3 regions of the Citrobacter sp. U14242 genome follow, and region 3 is predicted to be linked to each of the others. Evidence: predicted binding sites of a transcription regulator. Region 3 holds the regulator's gene; each other region holds the start of a gene.

Region 1 (6,143 bases), on a different contig from region 3:
CGGTGCTTTGACGCGCGGGCTGTGGCGGTGCAGGGCGTGGGCGACCAGCTCTTTACCCGTCCCGGATTCTCCGTTGATCAGCACACTGATTGACGAGCGGGAGAGGCGGCCAATGATGCGGAACACATCCTGCATCGCGGGCGCTTCGCCGATGATATCGGTGGTCGGGCCGTTGATCTGAATATTACGCGGCTGCTGCTGTTCCTGATAATGGCTTATGGCGCGCTCGACCAGCGCTACCGCTTCGTCAATATCAAAAGGTTTGGGCAGATAGTCGAACGCCCCTTGCTGGTAAGCGCTCACGGCGGCATCCAGATCGGAATGAGCAGTCATTATGATGACCGGAAGCATCTGGTGACGCTGCTTAATCTGTTTTAACAGCGTCAGACCGTCCATCCCCGGCATGCGGATATCCGACAACAGCACGTCCGGCGTTTTGCTGGCAAGCGCATCCAGCACCTCTTTACCACTTTCAAATGTGGTGCAGCTTAGTCCTGCCCCTGCGAGCGCACGTTCAAGCACCCAACGGATGGAACTATCGTCATCAACTACCCAGACTATTCCTCGTTGCATAAACGTCACCTTTATTTCCTGATAGGCAGGTAAACCGAGAATTCGGTATGACCCGGCCAACTGGTAAATTCAATTTTGCCGGAATGTTGATCGATCAAATTACGGGCGATGGATAATCCAAGTCCGGTACCGCCTTCGCGGCCGCTGACCATTGGGTAGAACAGTGTATCCTGCAAATGCGAGGGAATGCCCGGACCGTTGTCCTCGACATCAATACGTGCCGCCAGACGGTAGCGCATACCGTGCAGCGTAAGCTGAAACGCGGTGCGGGTGCGCAGAATAATTTCTCCGCCTTCCGGTCCCAGCGCCTGAAGAGCATTACGCACGATATTCAGCAGAACTTGTTCTATCTGATCCGGATCGTGCAGCAGTTCTGGCAGGCTCGGGTCGTAATCACGAATCAGCGTGACGTTTTCGGGGAGCTCCATCGACACCAGCGCCACCACGCGCTCTGCCACTTTATGAATACTTTCCGTGATGTGCATTCCTGGCTGTTGCGGCCCCAACAGTCGATCAACCAGATTACGCAGGCGGTCAGCCTGCTCAATAATGACTTTGGTATATTCCGTCAGCGCCGGGTCCGGAAGCGCTTTGCCAAGAAGCTGAGCTGCTCCGCGCAGGCCGCCCAACGGATTTTTAATTTCGTGCGCCAGACCACGCACCAGATCGCGGGCAGCAATCTGCTGGGCATGCTGCAGTTGCTCCTGACTCAGACGGCGCTGGTTATCCATAGGTGCCATCTCCAGCAGGATAAGGCCATCAGGCAGCCTCTGCGCGGTCACAGAGAGGATATGTGAGTGACTGTCTATCACCAGCATCACTTCGTTATCCGTGAAGCCCTGGCCCGCTTCCAGGCTTTCTCGCATCAGCCCAATGTTCAGGGAGAAATAACTCAGTAGATCGGGCAGCGGTGTGCCAAACAGTTTGCGGGAACTTTGCGCGAGCAGTTGTTGCGCCGCCGGGTTGGCGTAATGCACCGCCAGCTCATCGTCGACGAGTAAAATACTGTTGATTAACGAATTGAGGATCTGCCCAGCATCGGGCAGCGTGCCGGTTGCCATTCAGCAGTCTCCAGAAAAGTGTTGCACCAATTTAGTGCATTATAGCTTTTTATGCATAAAAAGCGCGAGAGAACAGGTTGTTAGTGGAGAAAAAAGCCCATCCAGAGATGGGCTACAGATGACTGGCAAACGTAGATGCCGGATGGCGGCTCTGCCTTATCCGGCCTGCAAGGTAATGTTACCCGCCAGGCCTGATAAGTTTGCGCCATCAGGCGTCCTATCATTCGCCATCGATCTCAAGCCTGCCTGAGCAGGCTAAAAGTTCCACGGCAACTCAAACGATTAAACGCTGTAGTACAGCTCAAACTCTACCGGGTGCGGAGTCATGCGCACGCGGTCATCTTCTTCGCGACGCAGTGCAATGTACGCATCGATCGCTTCATTGGTGAACACGCCGCCTGCGGTCAGGAACTCGCGGTCCAGATCCAGTTCTTTTAGTGCTTCTTCCAGAGAGCCTGCAACCTGTGGGATCTCTTTCGCTTCTTCCGGCGGCAGGTCATACAGGTTTTTGTCCATTGCTTCGCCTGGGTGGATCTTGTTCTTAATACCGTCCAGGCCAGCCATCAGCAGTGCAGCAAAGCACAGGTACGGGTTAGCTGCCGGGTCCGGGAAGCGCACTTCGATACGACGCGCTTTCGGAGAAGCAACAACTGGAATACGAATGGACGCAGAACGGTTACGGGCAGAGTAAGCCAACATGACCGGTGCTTCATAACCCGGGACCAGACGCTTGTAAGAGTTGGTGGTCGGGTTCGCCAGGGCGTTGATCGCTTTAGCGTGCTTAATAACGCCGCCGATGTAGTACAGCGCCTGCTCAGACAGACCTGCATATTTGTCACCAGAGAACAGGTTTACGCCGTTCTTGGACAGGGACATGTGGCAGTGCATGCCGGAGCCGTTATCGCCAAACATCGGTTTTGGCATAAAGGTCGCCGTTTTACCGAAACGGTGCGCAACGTTGTGAACGACATATTTGTAGATCTGAATTTCGTCCGCTTTTTTAGTCATGGTGTTAAAGCGGGTTGCGATTTCGTTCTGACCCGCGGTCGCGACTTCGTGGTGGTGCGCTTCAACAACCAGACCCATCTCTTCCATGATCAGACACATGGTAGAACGGATGTCCTGAGAAGAATCTACCGGAGGAACCGGGAAGTAACCGCCTTTGACGCCAGGACGGTGACCTTTGTTGCCACCTTCGTATTTGGTGGAGGAGTTCCATGCGCCTTCGATGTCATCGATAGCGACGTGAGAACCGGAAATAGACGCGCCGAAACGGATGTCGTCAAACAGGAAGAACTCTGGCTCTGGCCCGAACAGAACGGTGTCTGCGATGCCAGTAGCGCGCAGGTATTCTTCAGCGCGTTTCGCGATGGAGCGCGGGTCGCGGTCGTAGCCCTGCAGCGTACCTGGTTCCAGGATATCGCAACGGATGATCAGGGTAGACTCTTCAAAGAACGGGTCAATGAGCGCGGTGGAAGCATCTGGCATCAGCACCATGTCTGATTCGTTAATGCCTTTCCAGCCACCGATTGAGGAGCCGTCAAACATTTTGCCTTCTTCAAAGAATTCGGCATTTACCTGATGAGCAGGAATAGTGACGTGCTGTTCTTTACCTTTAGTGTCGGTGAAGCGCAAATCAACAAACTTCACTTCGTGTTCGTTCAGCATCGTCAAAACGTGTTCAGCGGACATACTTACTCTCCCGGATTGGTCATTGTCGTCGTGGTAACGAAGTCTTCAATTCTGCAAAAATTGGCCGTGTCGCCGTAAAAAATATAAAGCGAAATCTGTGCCAACTTTTAAATTGCCCCTAAAAGGCGTTATCATGCGCACCATCGTGCAAAGGGGCTGCACCATGAAGGTTGTGTTGCACCATTATAGTGCTTTAATGTGAACATTAAGCACCATATTGGTGCAAAGCAGCTCAGATTACCCCTTTTAACGCTCCGTGAATGTGATCACAAAGAAACTCTGCAATACTTGTTTGCGGAGGATGTTTGTGATCCTGTTTTGTACTGCGATTAATCCGTGTACAATAACGCGCTATTTCTAAAATGCCTGAGGCAAAGTTGTGATCGAAAATTTGCGTAACATCGCCATCATCGCGCACGTAGACCATGGTAAAACGACCCTGGTAGACAAGCTGCTCCAACAATCCGGTACGTTCGATGCACGTGCTGAAACCCAAGAGCGCGTGATGGACTCCAACGATTTGGAGAAAGAGCGTGGGATTACCATCCTCGCTAAAAACACCGCTATCAAATGGAATGACTACCGTATCAACATCGTTGATACCCCAGGGCACGCCGACTTCGGTGGTGAAGTTGAACGTGTAATGTCCATGGTCGACTCCGTGCTGCTGGTGGTGGATGCAATGGACGGTCCGATGCCGCAGACGCGCTTCGTGACCAAAAAAGCCTTTGCCCATGGCCTGAAGCCAATTGTTGTTATCAACAAAGTTGACCGTCCTGGCGCGCGCCCTGACTGGGTTGTTGACCAGGTATTTGACCTGTTCGTTAACCTCGACGCTACCGATGAGCAGCTGGACTTCCCGATCGTTTACGCTTCCGCGCTGAACGGTATCGCTGGTCTGGATCACGAAGACATGGCTGAAGACATGACTCCGCTGTATCAGACCATCGTTGATCGCGTACCGGCTCCGAACGTAGACCTTGATGGCCCGCTGCAGATGCAAATCTCCCAGCTGGACTACAACAACTACGTTGGCGTAATCGGTATCGGCCGCATCAAACGCGGTAAAGTTAAACCGAACCAGCAGATCACTATCATTGATAGCGAAGGCAAAACCCGTAACGGTAAAGTCGGTAAAGTTCTGACCCATCTGGGTCTGGAGCGTATCGAGAGTGATATTGCCGAAGCAGGCGATATCATCGCGATCACCGGTCTGGGTGAACTGAACATCTCCGACACCATCTGCGACCCGCAGAACGTCGAAGCGCTGCCAGCTCTGTCCGTTGATGAACCGACCGTAACCATGTTCTTCTGCGTAAACACCTCTCCGTTCTGTGGTAAAGAAGGTAAATATGTTACCTCTCGTCAGATCCTTGACCGCCTGAACAAAGAACTGGTGCACAACGTTGCGCTGCGCGTTGAAGAAACCGAAGATGCGGATGCATTCCGTGTATCCGGTCGTGGTGAGCTGCACCTGTCAGTTCTGATCGAAAACATGCGTCGTGAAGGTTTCGAAATGGCGGTTTCCCGTCCGAAAGTAATCTTCCGCGAAATCGATGGCCGTAAACAAGAGCCGTTCGAAAACGTAACGCTGGACGTCGAAGAGCAGCATCAGGGTTCTGTGATGCAGGCTCTGGGTGAGCGTAAAGGCGACCTGAAAAACATGAATCCAGATGGCAAAGGCCGCGTACGTCTTGACTACGTGATCCCAAGCCGTGGTTTGATCGGCTTCCGTTCAGAATTCATGACCATGACTTCCGGTACCGGTCTGCTGTACTCCACCTTCAGCCACTACGACGACGTTCGTGCGGGTGATGTGGGTCAGCGTCAGAACGGCGTACTGATCTCCAACGGCCAGGGTAAAGCAGTTGCGTTCGCACTGTTCAGCCTGCAGGACCGCGGTAAGCTGTTCCTGGGTCACGGTGCTGAAGTTTACGAAGGCCAGATCATCGGTATTCACAGCCGTTCTAACGACCTGACTGTAAACTGCCTGACCGGTAAGAAACTGACCAACATGCGTGCGTCCGGTACTGACGAAGCAACGGTTCTGGTTCCGCCGGTTAAGATGACTCTGGAGCAGGCTCTGGAATTCATCGATGACGACGAACTGGTAGAAGTAACACCAACTTCTATCCGTATTCGTAAACGTCACCTGACTGAAAACGATCGTCGCCGTGCAATGCGTGGTGCGAAAGAAGAGTAATTAACGCTCTTCTCGTGACAAGACCCCGCCTTACGAGGTGGGGTTTTTTTTTGCCTGTCGTTCCTCATTTTTGGGCAAACTCCACCGCATGTGCTCTCTTTTTCTGTATGAACCCCGTCATAAGAGAGCTTTGTCACAATTATTTCTAAAGCTCGCGGAGGGGGTTTGCTTTCGTTTTCGACGTCAGCGTATGATTAATCATCTGGTTTAAACCAAATGGATTAAACAATGACGAATAATCAGTCGACCGTTGAGAATGCGAAAGAGAAGTTAGACCGTTGGTTAAAAGAAGGGCTCACCACGCCTGGTGGCAAATTGCCTTCAGAAAGAGAGTTGGGAGAGCTGCTGGGCATCAAACGGATGACCTTACGTCAGGCGTTATTAAACCTGGAATCTGAATCCAGAATCTTTCGTAAAGATCGCAAGGGATGGTTCGTCACCCAGGCGCGCTTTAACTACAGCCCGGAATTATCAGCCAGCTTTCAGCGCGCCGCAATTGAGCAGGGCAGAGAACCGTCCTGGGGGTTTATTGAAAAAAGTCGGGTGTCTCAATATCCGGAAGTTGCCGCGCCACTGGTGTCCGTAACGCCGTCTGATGAACTGTATCGGATAAC
Region 2 (6,143 bases), on a different contig from region 3:
GCTTCAGCGCCCGCCGCGTTGCCGCGATCCAGAATGGGAAACCCATTTTTTATATGACCGCCTCTTTCCAGGCACCAGAAGACGGGTTTGAGCATCAAAAAGAGATGCCGGATGCGCCTGGCCCTGAAGAGCTTAAATCAGAAACTGAGATCGCCCGTTCAGTAGCTCACCTGCTGCCACCGCTGTTGAAAGAAAAATTTATCAACGACCGCCCACTGGAAGTACGTCCGGTGGAATTTCATAATCCGTTAAAAGGTCACGTTGCCAACCCGACTCGCCAGGTGTGGATACGCGCTAACGGCACGCTGCAGGACGATCTTCGTGTACATCAGTATCTGCTTGGTTACGCCTCCGATCTGAACTTCCTGCCTGTTGCTTTACAACCATATGGCATTGGTTTTCTGGAAAAAGGGATTCAGATAGCCACGATCGACCATTCGATGTGGTTCCATCGTCCTTTTAATATCAATGAGTGGTTGTTGTACAACGTAGAAAGTACATCTGCCTCTGGTGCCAGGGGGTTTGTACGCGGGGAGTTTTATACTCAGGATGGCGTGCTGGTCGCCTCTACCGTGCAGGAAGGGGTAATGCGTAATCGTAATTGATTTCTTTTCCGGCCTACAGGATAAATTGTCGTAGGCCGGAAAAGCATTTAGCACCATCCGAGAAATTGAAACATCAGGCGTTGTAGGCGTTTTCGCCGTGGCTGTTCACATCCAGCCCTTCACGCTCCTGCTCTTCCGGTACGCGCAGACCTACCGTCATGTCCGCCAACTTATAGCCGATAAATGCCACGACACCGGACCAGACAATGGTGATCGCCACACTTTCCAGTTGGACCAGAAGCTGATGCCCCATGGTAACGCCTTCGGCAAATCCTACCCCCCCTAAAGAGCTGGCGGCAAATACGCCAGTCAGGATACATCCGACAATGCCACAGACACCGTGAACACCGAAGACATCACACGGGTCATCAACACGCAGAAAGCGCTTCAGCATCGTCACGCCCCACAGCCCCGCCAAACCAGCAACCACGCCGATGATCAACGCACCACCAACACCGATGTAACCACAGGCAGGCGTCACACCAACCAGACCCGCAATGGCACCGGAACAGGCTCCCAGCAATGATGGTTTGCCACGCAGCGCCCATTCACCGAAGATCCAGCCAAGAATAGCGGCCGCGGTTGCAACAACGGTATTCACGAAGGCCAGCGCGGCAATTTCATTCGCCATACCCGCGGAACCAGCGTTAAAGCCAAACCAGCCGATATAGAGAATAGCCGTGCCGGTAAAAACCATTGGCAGGTTATGTGGCTTAAACGCTTCTTTGCCAAAACCGACCCGTTTACCAATCAGATAAGCCCCAACCAGACCGGCAATCGCGGCGTTGATATGTACTACCGTGCCGCCAGCAAAATCCAGCGCACCATGAGTAGCCAGCAAACCACCGCCCCAGACCATGTGTGCAATAGGAATGTAAGACAGCGTCAGCCACACCACCACAAAAATCAGCACCGCCGAGAACCGTATACGCTCCGCCAGCGCACCAACGATAAGCCCAACAGTGATACAGGCGAAAGACCCCTGAAAAGCAACGTGAATATACTGATAGATACTCCCCGTCACCGCCGTCAGTGCAATATTCTTCAACATGACCCAGTTGAAGTTACCAAAAAAATTATTTCCTTCGCCGAAAGTCAGTGAGTAGCCATAAACGACCCACAAAATACAGACCAGAGCGAATGTCACCGTAACCTGGGTCAGCATTGACAGCACGTTCTTACCGCGAATTAAACCGCCGTAGAACAACGCAATGCCAGGGATGGTCATAAACAGCACCAGCGCAGTGCAAATCATCATAAAAGCGTTATCGGCTTTATCCGCGACCGCCGGTGCCGCCATCACCAGTCCCGGCAGCAGCGCCAGTGATGCAATACCCGTTTTCATCGTTGCTATCTTCATTTTTTGGTTTCCTATCACTGTGTGCCAGACGTTACAGTGCGGCTTCGTCGGCTTCGCCGGTACGAATACGAATCACGCGTTGTAGCTCGGCGACGAAAATTTTGCCGTCGCCAATTTTTCCGGTGTAGGCGGCCTTACTGATGACATCAATTACGCCATCCAGTTGGTCATCAGCAATTGCCACATCAATCTTCACTTTGGGTAAGAAGTTGACGCTGTATTCCGCTCCCCGGTACAACTCGGCATGACCTTTTTGTCGGCCAAACCCTTTCACTTCGGTGACGGTCAGCCCCTGAATACCAATAGACGACAATGCTTCACGGACGTCTTCCAGTTTGAACGGTTTGATTACCACGGTAACCAGCTTCATAGATCCCCTCCAGTCAGAATTCAGTAGTGGCTGCAGATACACATGCTGAACATTGCAAGGGGTGTGCCAGGAATGAAAAACGCGGGATGATTCAGCCGCGCGGGGTACGGCCAGGATAGAAAAAGAAAAAACGCACTAAAACGGTGCATAGTGCGTTACATTTTTGCACCAGATTGTTGAATGCAGGATGGCGGCGAAAACGCGTCATCAGGCCGACAAAACCACACTGGCTGTAGGCCTGATAAACGCAGCGCCATCAGGCGATTGCCGAATCTTCGTTTACGCTAGCCGCCAGCTCTTCGCCCGCCAACTGCAGTTGATACATTTGCCAGTAGCGGCCCTGTGCGGCAAGCAGTTGCTGGTGCGTGCCGCGCTCAACGGCCTGCCCCCGGTGCAGTACCAGAATGGTGTCGGCATCGACAATGGTGGATAACCGATGCGCAATCACCACCAGCGTGGTGTGCTCACGCACCGCTGCCAACGCCTGCTGAATAGCCTGTTCAGTACCGGAGTCAATGCTGGCCGTCGCTTCGTCCAGAATCAGCACCTGCGGCGTTTCGACCAGCACGCGCGCCAGCGCCAGCAGCTGTTTCTGCCCGACTGATAAATTATTGCCCTGCTCGCCCAGTCGGGTATGAATACCGTCACTCAGCCCGCGCGCCAGTTCTGCCAGTTGCACCGTCTCCAGCGCCTGCCATACCCGCTCTTCAGAAATATCGCGACCCAGCGTGACGTTTGCCAGGAAGGTATCCGCCATCACCACCGGATCCTGCTGCACCATCGCAACGCCCTGGCGTAACACACTGTGGCTCAACGAAGACAGCGGTCGTCCGTCCAGACGAATATCACCCTGCGTCAACGGGTAGTACCCCATCAGCAGGCTGGCGAGCGTACTCTTGCCGCTACCGGTGTGCCCAACCAACGCAACAAAACGACGAGAAGGTACGGACAAACTGATGTTTTGCAGCACCAGATTGTCGTCACGATAGGCAAAAGAGACGTTATCAACCTCAATGTCCCCACTTTTCAGGGGTTGGATATCCTCACCATAACGCTGGCGTGGGCCATCCATCAGTTCAAATACACGTTCACCCGCGACCACCGCCTGTTGCAGCATTGATTGCTGGGTCGTCAGCTCGATCAACGGCTCGTTCAAACGCCCCAGATAGCTGATAAACGCATACAGCACCCCAACCTCAATGGACGTGCCGGATGTAAAGCTAAACAGCATTAGCAAACCGCAGAGGATCAGGGCAGAAAACAAGCTGAGCAACGGGCGCAACAAAAAGCCATCCAGGCGCAGCGTTTGCATGCGCGCCATATAGTGCGAACGGCTGGCTTCGCCCATTCGCTCACCAAAACGCGCCTGCTGGCGGAACTGCTGGATCACGCTCATGCCGTTAATCACTTCGTTAAAGCCATCGTTGATATCCGCCAGATAGGCGCGAACGCGACGCACAATGGGGGTGCTATAGCGCTGATAAATCACCATCACCACCAGTACAGCCGGGAATATGACCATCGCAACCAGCGCCATTCGCCATTCAAGGCTGAACATCGCTACCAGCATGGCACCAATTAAGGCGGCGCTGCGCAGTACCGTCGCGACTACCGTCACGTACAGGTCGCGGATCACTTCGGTATCATTGGTCACCCGGGAGATAAGCTGCCCGACAGGCTGAGTATCAAAAGCACTGAGCGGCTGACGCAGCGCGGCATCCATCACATCGGTACGTAGCTGCTGCACCACACCAACGGCCGCCTGGTTAAAGAGTAATGATTGCGCGTAATGCAGGCCCGCCGCCAACAGTTGCAGACCGACATATGCCGCCACCAGCCCAGCCACCATCGCCAGCGGCAAATTGTTTTTCGCCACCATGTTGTCGATAAAATAGCTGATGAGCAGCGGACCACTAACTTCCGCCGCTGCTGCTACCCACAGCATGACAACAGCGATAGAGAGCTGTTTTCGCCACGGCGAGCCGTACGCCAGCAACCTTTTCAGGGTCGGCCATAATTGTCCAAAACTACGCATTAGCCGCCTCCTCGTCGATTTCCGGCGCATCAGACAATGCCGCTTCCAGTTGCTGATAACGGTACATATCACGATACCAGCCAGGTTGTTGCACCAGCGCATCATGTTTGCCACGCTGAGCAATATGTCCGTGCTGCATCACGATAATTTCATTGGCTTCTGTCAGCGCAGATAAACGGTGAGCGCTGATTATCACGGTTCTGCCTTCTCCCCACTGGCGCAGGTTATGCAGAATTTGATGTTCAGTACGACCATCCACCGCCGATAACGCATCGTCAAGAATCAGGATTTCAGCATTCAGCAGCAGCGCACGAGCGATAGAAATACGCTGTTTTTGTCCACCGGACAGCATCACGCCGCGTTCACCCACTTCAGTGTCATACCCCTGAGGAAGACGTAAAATATCCTCATGCACGCTGGCCAGACGTGCAACATGTTCAATTTCATCCTGCGTGGCCTGCGGGCGTCCAAGCGCTATGTTGTTGGCGACCGTATCCGAGAACAAGAAAGGTGTCTGGCTGACCACTGCCAGGCGGCTACGCCAGCTATCAAGCTGCAAGCGCGTTAACGGAATACCATGAAAACGCACATCCCCTTGAGTGATATCGAAATGGCGCTGGAGCAGCGATAGTACGGTACTTTTCCCTGCCCCAGTTGGACCACAAATACCCAGCATCTGCCCTGGCTTAAGCTGGAAATTCACATTCTCCAGCACCGAATGAGCCGTTTGCGGGTAGCGAAATTCGCGAATGGCCACCGCTAACTCACCACGTCCTTCTGGTACGGGTTCTTTGCCATCATCCACCACGGGGGCTTCAGACAGCATCGCGCGAATACGGCTATATGCGGCGCTGCCGCGCTCAACAATGTTAAACATCCATGCCAGTGCCAGCATCGGCCAGATCATCAGACCGAGATACATCATAAAGCTGGTTAACTGACCAAGGGTCAGAGAACCATGAACCACCATCCAACTTCCTCCGGCGATTGCCAGCAGGTTAGCCATACCAATGGCGATATAAATCGTGGGGTCAAAACGGGCGTCAATGCGGGCGACCCGCAAGTTTTTCTTGCCGGTATCTTTAGCATCTGCGGCAAATAGCGCCGACTGTCGGTCTTCCAGACCAAAAGCCTTAATCATACGGATACTGGTAAGACTTTCCTGAGTACGATCGTTAAGACTGGAGAACGCTGCTTGCGCAACCTTAAAGCGGTTATGGAGTCGATCGCCATAACGTTTGATCATTATCGCCATCACCGGCATTGGGAGTAGCGCGATCAATGTCAGCTCCCAGCTGATTTGCGTAGACATCACGATCAACACCGCGCACCCCATGACCAGTGAGTCCACCAGCGTCAATACCCCTTCGCCAGCCGCAAACACCACCCGATCAACATCGTTAGTTGCACGCGCCATCAGATCGCCTGTGCGATGACGCAGATAAAATTCGGGATGCTGGCGGCTCAACTGGCGGTAATAATCTTCGCGTAGTTCAACTGCCAGTTGGTAGGATGCGCCAAACAACAGTACGCGCCAGACATAGCGCAGCAAATAGACCACCACCGCAATCAGAGCAATCGTGCCGACCCACATCAGCAGCCGCTCGGTTGTGAAGCGCTGTGTCGTCACGCCGTCCACGATGATACCGACCACTTTTGGCGGGATAAGCTGAAGAATAGCGATGATGATAAGCAAGGCCACAGCCCCGAGGTAGCGACGCCACTCCCGGCGGAAGTACCAGCTTAATTGAGCAAATAATCGCACGCGTTATA
Region 3 (6,143 bases):
GAGGACCAGAAATTTCCCGACCACTGGGGATTTGATGTCTCTGCGATAGAGAAAGCGCTGGCGCATAACGAACGTAATGAAAACCGTATTCGGGGCGCCTCGACGTTATCGCAACAAACGGCAAAAAACCTCTTTTTGTGGGATGGGCGTAGCTGGGTGCGCAAAGGGCTCGAGGCCGGGTTAACGCTGGGGATAGAAACAGTCTGGAGTAAGAAACGAATCCTGACGGTTTATTTGAATATTGCGGAGTTTGGTGATGGAGTATTCGGTGTAGAGGCTGCATCACAGCGCTATTTCCATAAACCCGCCAGCCGTCTTAGCCCGTCTGAAGCGGCATTGCTGGCGGCGGTTCTGCCCAATCCGTTACGTTTTAAGGCGAGTGCGCCTTCCGGCTATGTGCGCAGTCGTCAGGCGTGGATCATGCGCCAAATGCGCCAGTTGGGCGGTGAGTCGTTTATGCGTGAAAATAAGCTGTATTAACGGGGTTATTGCCGGATGGCGGCGTAAACGCCTTATCCGGCCTACGGATGCCTGCAGCGGTTGATTTGTAGGCCCGATAAGCGCAGCGCATCAGGCACTTAACTAATCCTCATCAAACCCCGAATTAAACAGCGCAATCACGGCTGCCAGGGCCTCAACTTCTTGCGGACCCGTGGCTTCGACTTCTATCTGGCGTCCTTTGGCGGAATCCAGCATCAACAGAGCGATAACGCTGTTTGCCTCGGCTTCCGTTCCTTCATCATTACGCAGCAGAACTTCTGCTTCAAAACCCTGCATTAGCTCAAACAGTTTCATTGCCGGCCGGGCATGCATGCCCAGCTTATTCGTGATTTCAACAGTTTGCTTCACGGTCATGATTTGCGTTTTTCCAGCGTACGATGGCGTGACTGCACGTTTTTACCGCGTGAGCGGAAGTAGTCTGCCAGTTGCTCTGCAATATACACCGAACGGTGTTTCCCGCCGGTACAGCCGATGGCTACAGTGAGGTAGCTGCGGTTGTTGGTCTCCAGCATGGGTAACCATAGCTCAAGGTAGCTGCGAGTCTGGTAGATAAAATTGTGTACTTCTGTGTGTCTGTCCAGAAAGGCTGCGACGGGCCTGTCCAGACCGGTCATCGGACGTAGCTTTGGATCCCAGTGCGGGTTAGGCAGGAAGCGGACATCAAAGACGTAATCCGCATCGATAGGGATTCCGTGTTTAAAGCCAAAGGATTCAAATACCATCGTCAGTTCACGTTCACGTTTGCCCAGCAGTCGGGTACGTAACATTTCCGCCAGCTCGTGCACAGACATTTCAGAGGTGTCTACGATCAGGTCAGCGCGCGAACGCAACGGCTCCAGTAAATCGCTTTCTTTATCGATAGCGCTTTCCAGGGATAAATTCTTGCTGGACAGTGGGTGTAAACGGCGTGTATCGCTGTAGCGGCGAATCAGCGTGTTACGGTCGGCATCAAGGAACAGCAGTTGCGGTGAGAAGCCTTCAGGCAGGTTACTCATTGCCTGCTCAAAAATCTCCGGGGACTCGGGCATATTGCGCACATCAATGCTGACAGCCGCAGATATCTGGCGATCGGCGAGGGTTCGAGCCAGTTCGGGCAACAACACGACGGGAAGGTTATCCACGCAGTAAAAACCCATATCTTCCAGAGCGCGCAGGGCGACAGACTTACCTGACCCTGAACGACCGCTGACGATCATCAGTACCATGTACTGTTTCTCCTCACAACGACAGAAAAAGATGCCATTGGGTTGTTATGCTTCATCCTGTCCACCTTCAGTGTCAGTGATGATTTGATACAACTCCTGGTCACTCTGCGCGGCGCGCAGGCGACGACAGATGGTTTTATCTGCCAGACGTTTTGCGACCAGTGACAACGTATGCAAATGCGTTTTGGTTTGGTCCGCCGGGACCAGCAGGGCGAAAAGCAGATCGACTGGCTGATTATCAATGGCATCGAACGCGATTGGCGTTTCAAGTTGAACAAATACACCAACCGCACGCAGGGTGTCCTCTTCCAGCTTTCCATGCGGAATGGCAATACCATTGCCAATACCGGTACTGCCCATTTTTTCACGCGTCAGAATGGCTTCAAATACCACCTGAGGAGGCAAACTAAGTTGTTTTGCCGCCAGTTCACTGATGATTTCCAGTGCGCGTTTCTTGCTTTGGCAGTGAACGGCCGCGCGTGTACATTCCTGGTTAAGAACATTGCTCAGTTGTAGAGTCGTATCGTTATTTGTCATAATTTCACCTAAGCGCTAACTGTACAAATGGCCCGTTGTGTTTCACAACAGGCCGTCCTGCACCCGCTAACTGCCCGGACAAGTTAGTGCTGTTTCAGTTTATCTTTATGTTTTGTTAACTGCCGAGCCAGTTTATCAATTAAACCGTCAATGGCGGCGTACATATCCTGACCTTCCGCGCTGGCATGAATTTCGCCACCGTTTACATGCAGTGTTGCATCCGAGATGTGTGTCACCTTCTCCACTTTCAACACAATATAGACCTGATTAATCCGGTCGAAATATTGTTCAAGCTTGGCGAACTTTGTGGTGACAAAGTCGCGCAGGGCCTCAGTGATTTCGACGTTGTTTCCAGTGATGTTGAGCTGCATAGTGTCTTCCTTATCGGTTGGGTCAAACCAGCTGTTTGCGCTGGTTAGACGGCGGAATGGATAAAGACTCTCGGTACTTCGCAACGGTGCGGCGCGCCACCATGATACCTTGTTCTGACAGCATAGAGGTTAACTTGCTGTCACTCAGCGGTTTCGCAGGGTTCTCCGCAGCAATTAATTTCTTCACCAGTGCGCGGATTGCTGTGGAAGAGGCTTCGCCTCCACCTTCAGTGTTGACGTGACTGGAGAAAAAATACTTCAATTCAAAAATGCCGCGTGGACTGTGCAGATACTTTTGCGTGGTCACTCGGGAAATGGTCGATTCATGCATCTCGACGGCCTGGGCGATATCTGCCAGAACCATCGGTTTCATATACTCTTCGCCTTGCTCAAAGAAGGCCTGTTGTTGCTCAACGATACAGCGGCTTACGCGCAATAGCGTGTCATTACGGCTTTCCAGACTTTTAATCAGCCATTTCGCATCCTGAAGGTTGCTACGAATAAACTGGCTGTCAGCATCATTGCGCGCGTTATTGCACAGAGCGGCGTAGTGTTGGTTAATCTGTAAACGCGGAATGCTGTCACTGTTGAGTTCTACTACCCAGCGATCGTTATGCTTACGCACCAGCACATCCGGGATCACGTACTCTGGTTCACCGGTCTGGATAGACTGTCCGGGTCTTGGGTCAAGCGACTGGATAAGATTGACGGCTTCTTTCAGCACATCTTCTTTCAGTCGGGTTACGCGCATCAGCGTACGGAAGTCGTGGTTGGCGAGCAGATCAAGGTGATCGCTGATGATCAGACGTGCTTCTTCCAGCCATGGTGTGGCTTTGTCAAACTGCGAAAGCTGGATCAGTAAGCAATCGCGGAGATCTTTTGCCGCCACGCCAACGGGATCAAACCGCTGAACGCGTTTAAGCACGGCTTCGATTTCATCGATACCGACGTCGTCATCGCCCATGCTGTCGAGAATGTCGTCCAGCGTGACGGTGAGATAGCCTGTTTCGTCGACTGCATCCACAATTGACGTGGCAATAGCACGATCGGTGTCTGAGAATGGAGTCAGTTCCACCTGCCACATCAGGTAATCTTGCAGCGATTGCGTGGTTTCACCCTGATACACAGGCAGCTCGTCATCGATGTAATCCCCGCTGGTGCCAGACGGCGTACCTGCGGTGTAAATCTCATCCCAACTTGCATCCAGCGGTAGCTCTTCCGGCATCTCTTTTTGTTCGAGTGCGTCAGCCGTATCGAGGGATTCGCTATCCTGCTTTTCCTGGGTATCAATTTCGTCGTGAAGATCGGTTTGCTCGAGCAGTGGGTTACTTTCCAGCGCTTGCTGAAGTTCTTGCTGAAGTTCCAGCGTGGACAACTGCAACAGACGGATAGCCTGTTGTAGCTGAGGCGTCATCGCCAGTTGTTGGCTAAGCCTGAGTTGCAAACCTTGCTTCATGTTCAGAGTTGTTGTCTCCTGCGGTGACGTGAAGTCTACTACCCTATCAGAGTCTGAAGTCTTCCCCAAGGTATACGCGTTTTACGTGCTCGTCCTGCAGGATTTCTGTCGGCGTACCGTGTGCGATCAGATGTCCCTGGCTCACAATGTAGGCGCGCTCACAAACAGCCAGCGTTTCGCGCACGTTATGGTCGGTAATCAGCACGCCAAGCCCGCTGTCGCGCAGGTGTTCAATAATACGTTTGATATCAATAACGGAAATGGGGTCAACACCGGCAAAGGGTTCATCCAACAGGATAAATTTTGGATTAGCGGCCAGTGCGCGAGCGATCTCCACACGGCGGCGTTCCCCACCGGAGAGTGCCTGTCCAAGGCTGTCACGCAGATGTTCGATATGGAATTCTTCCATCAGCTCATTGGCGCGATCTTCACGTTGCTCGCTGGAGAGATCATCACGAATTTGCAGAACCGCCATCAGGTTATCAAATACACTCAGGCGACGAAAAATAGAGGCTTCCTGCGGTAAGTACCCGATACCGCGACGGGCACGCGCATGCAGGGGTAACAGACTGATATCTTCGTCATCAATGATAATGTTGCCAGCATCGCGCGGCACAATACCGACTACCATGTAAAAGGTTGTTGTTTTGCCCGCACCGTTAGGGCCGAGCAGACCGACGATCTCCCCGGAGTTGACGGTCAGGCTGACATCTTCCACCACACGACGGCCTTTGTAGGCTTTTGCAAGATTCTTTGCAGTTAATGTTGCCATAACGAATCAGTTACCTTTTTTCTCTGCCGGAGTCTTGGTCTTGTTTTTGTCCTGCAATTGCGACGGAACCAGAACGGTGGTGACGCGTTTGCCTTTCTCACTGAAGGCCTGCATTTTCTGTTCTTTTACCAGATAGGTGATCTTATCGCCCGTGATGTTGCTATCGAGCTGTTCCAGATAAGCCTTACCGGTAAGGACGACAAAATCTTTTGCCAGCTCATAGTGCATCTGTGAGGCGCGGCCTTTAACCGGTTTACCATTGTCCTGCATCTGGTAAAAGGTCGCCGGATTGCCATAACCATCAATCACTTCTTTACCGTCTTCACCGCCCGGACGAGTGACGACGACCTTATCGGCATTAATTTTGATCGTGCCCTGCGTCACGATGACATTGCCGGTAAACGTCACCACGTTGCCCTGCATATCCAGAGACTGCTGGTCCGATTCAATGTGAATCGGCTGCTCGGTATCGCCAGTGACGGCAAATGCCGGAATGCTGGCGGCCAGAAGTGAGCTGGCAAGCACAAGATTAAGGCTGAGTTTGTTTGTTTTGGATTTCATATGAGGTTCTAACCTTTTCAATCAGCTCGGCGTTCTTGCTGCGTAAGTTGCCGCGCATCTTCAGTCCGCTGGAGTTAAATGTTGTTCCATACAACGTGACCAGATCATCGGAAGTGACATCTTGCGTCACAAGGTTGATCTGCGCGTTATCGGTAGTAATTCTGCGTAGTTGAGAGTCAGGCACCAGCGCGTTAACCTCAACATGGCCATACAGGTACAGCATCCGATCGTTGGTCAATTTGGCCTTATCGGCTTTGATAGACCAGGTCGGTACTTTGTCCTTATCAAATGTGGTTAACACCGGTTGGGTGAACCACGAAACTGCTTGATCTGAATAATATTCAACGTGTTGCGCGATCAAATGGTAGCTCAGCGCGCCCTCAGGGCTGTACACGACGGTGTCGGTATGCTCGCTCTTATAGGTTGGCTCGTTGTTATTTACGACAACCTGAGTCGTGTCGTCTTTGTCTGCCAGGTTAATACCAATCATCACAAGGACAGCCAGCGACAGTAGAATGATAACCCAACGTCTGGTTTTGCTCATATCGATTGCCCTTTGGCCTCATCCAGTTTGCCCTGCGCCAGGAGTAATAAGTCGCAGACTTCGCGAACTGCGCCGCGCCCCCCGTCGATACGGGTGACGTAATCGGCCCGCGGGATCAGCAACGGATGAGCATCCGCTACCGCTATGCTTAATCCCACTTTTGCCATCACCGGCCAGTCGATCAGGTCATCGCCAA

Evidence for each region. The regulator sigma-54, encoded in region 3, starts transcription at its own class of promoters, with help from an activator protein. The targets are predictions, from matches to a motif close to GTTGGCACANNTTTCGCTNT.
Region 1: glnA (glutamate--ammonia ligase) is a predicted target of sigma-54. The motif match lies at 3,412-3,431, and genes of this name have one in related genera.
Region 2: glnK (P-II family nitrogen regulator) is a predicted target of sigma-54. The motif match lies at 2,387-2,406, and genes of this name have one in related genera.

What each region holds. Positions count from the first base shown of each region.
Region 1 covers NZ_JBKGLW010000014.1:12,128-18,270, forward strand. The annotation lists gene glnG (nitrogen regulation protein NR(I)) at 1-573, opposite strand, end outside; gene glnL (nitrogen regulation protein NR(II)) at 585-1,634, opposite strand; gene glnA (glutamate--ammonia ligase) at 1,917-3,326, opposite strand; gene typA (ribosome-dependent GTPase TypA) at 3,706-5,529, shown strand; gene ACLJXE_RS20655 (GntR family transcriptional regulator) at 5,758-6,143, shown strand, end outside.
Region 2 covers NZ_JBKGLW010000003.1:216,879-223,021, forward strand. The annotation lists gene tesB (acyl-CoA thioesterase II) at 1-605, shown strand, start outside; gene amtB (ammonium transporter AmtB) at 679-1,965, opposite strand; gene glnK (P-II family nitrogen regulator) at 1,997-2,335, opposite strand; gene ACLJXE_RS06040 (SmdB family multidrug efflux ABC transporter permease/ATP-binding protein) at 2,592-4,370, opposite strand; gene ACLJXE_RS06045 (SmdA family multidrug ABC transporter permease/ATP-binding protein) at 4,363-6,135, opposite strand.
Region 3 covers NZ_JBKGLW010000005.1:273,635-279,777, reverse strand. The annotation lists gene mtgA (monofunctional biosynthetic peptidoglycan transglycosylase) at 1-480, shown strand, start outside; gene npr (PTS phosphocarrier protein NPr) at 583-855, opposite strand; gene rapZ (RNase adapter RapZ) at 852-1,706, opposite strand; gene ptsN (PTS IIA-like nitrogen regulatory protein PtsN) at 1,752-2,243, opposite strand; gene hpf (ribosome hibernation promoting factor) at 2,327-2,614, opposite strand; gene rpoN (RNA polymerase factor sigma-54) at 2,637-4,070, opposite strand; gene lptB (LPS export ABC transporter ATP-binding protein) at 4,117-4,842, opposite strand; gene lptA (lipopolysaccharide ABC transporter substrate-binding protein LptA) at 4,849-5,403, opposite strand; gene lptC (LPS export ABC transporter periplasmic protein LptC) at 5,372-5,947, opposite strand; gene kdsC (3-deoxy-manno-octulosonate-8-phosphatase KdsC) at 5,944-6,143, opposite strand, start outside.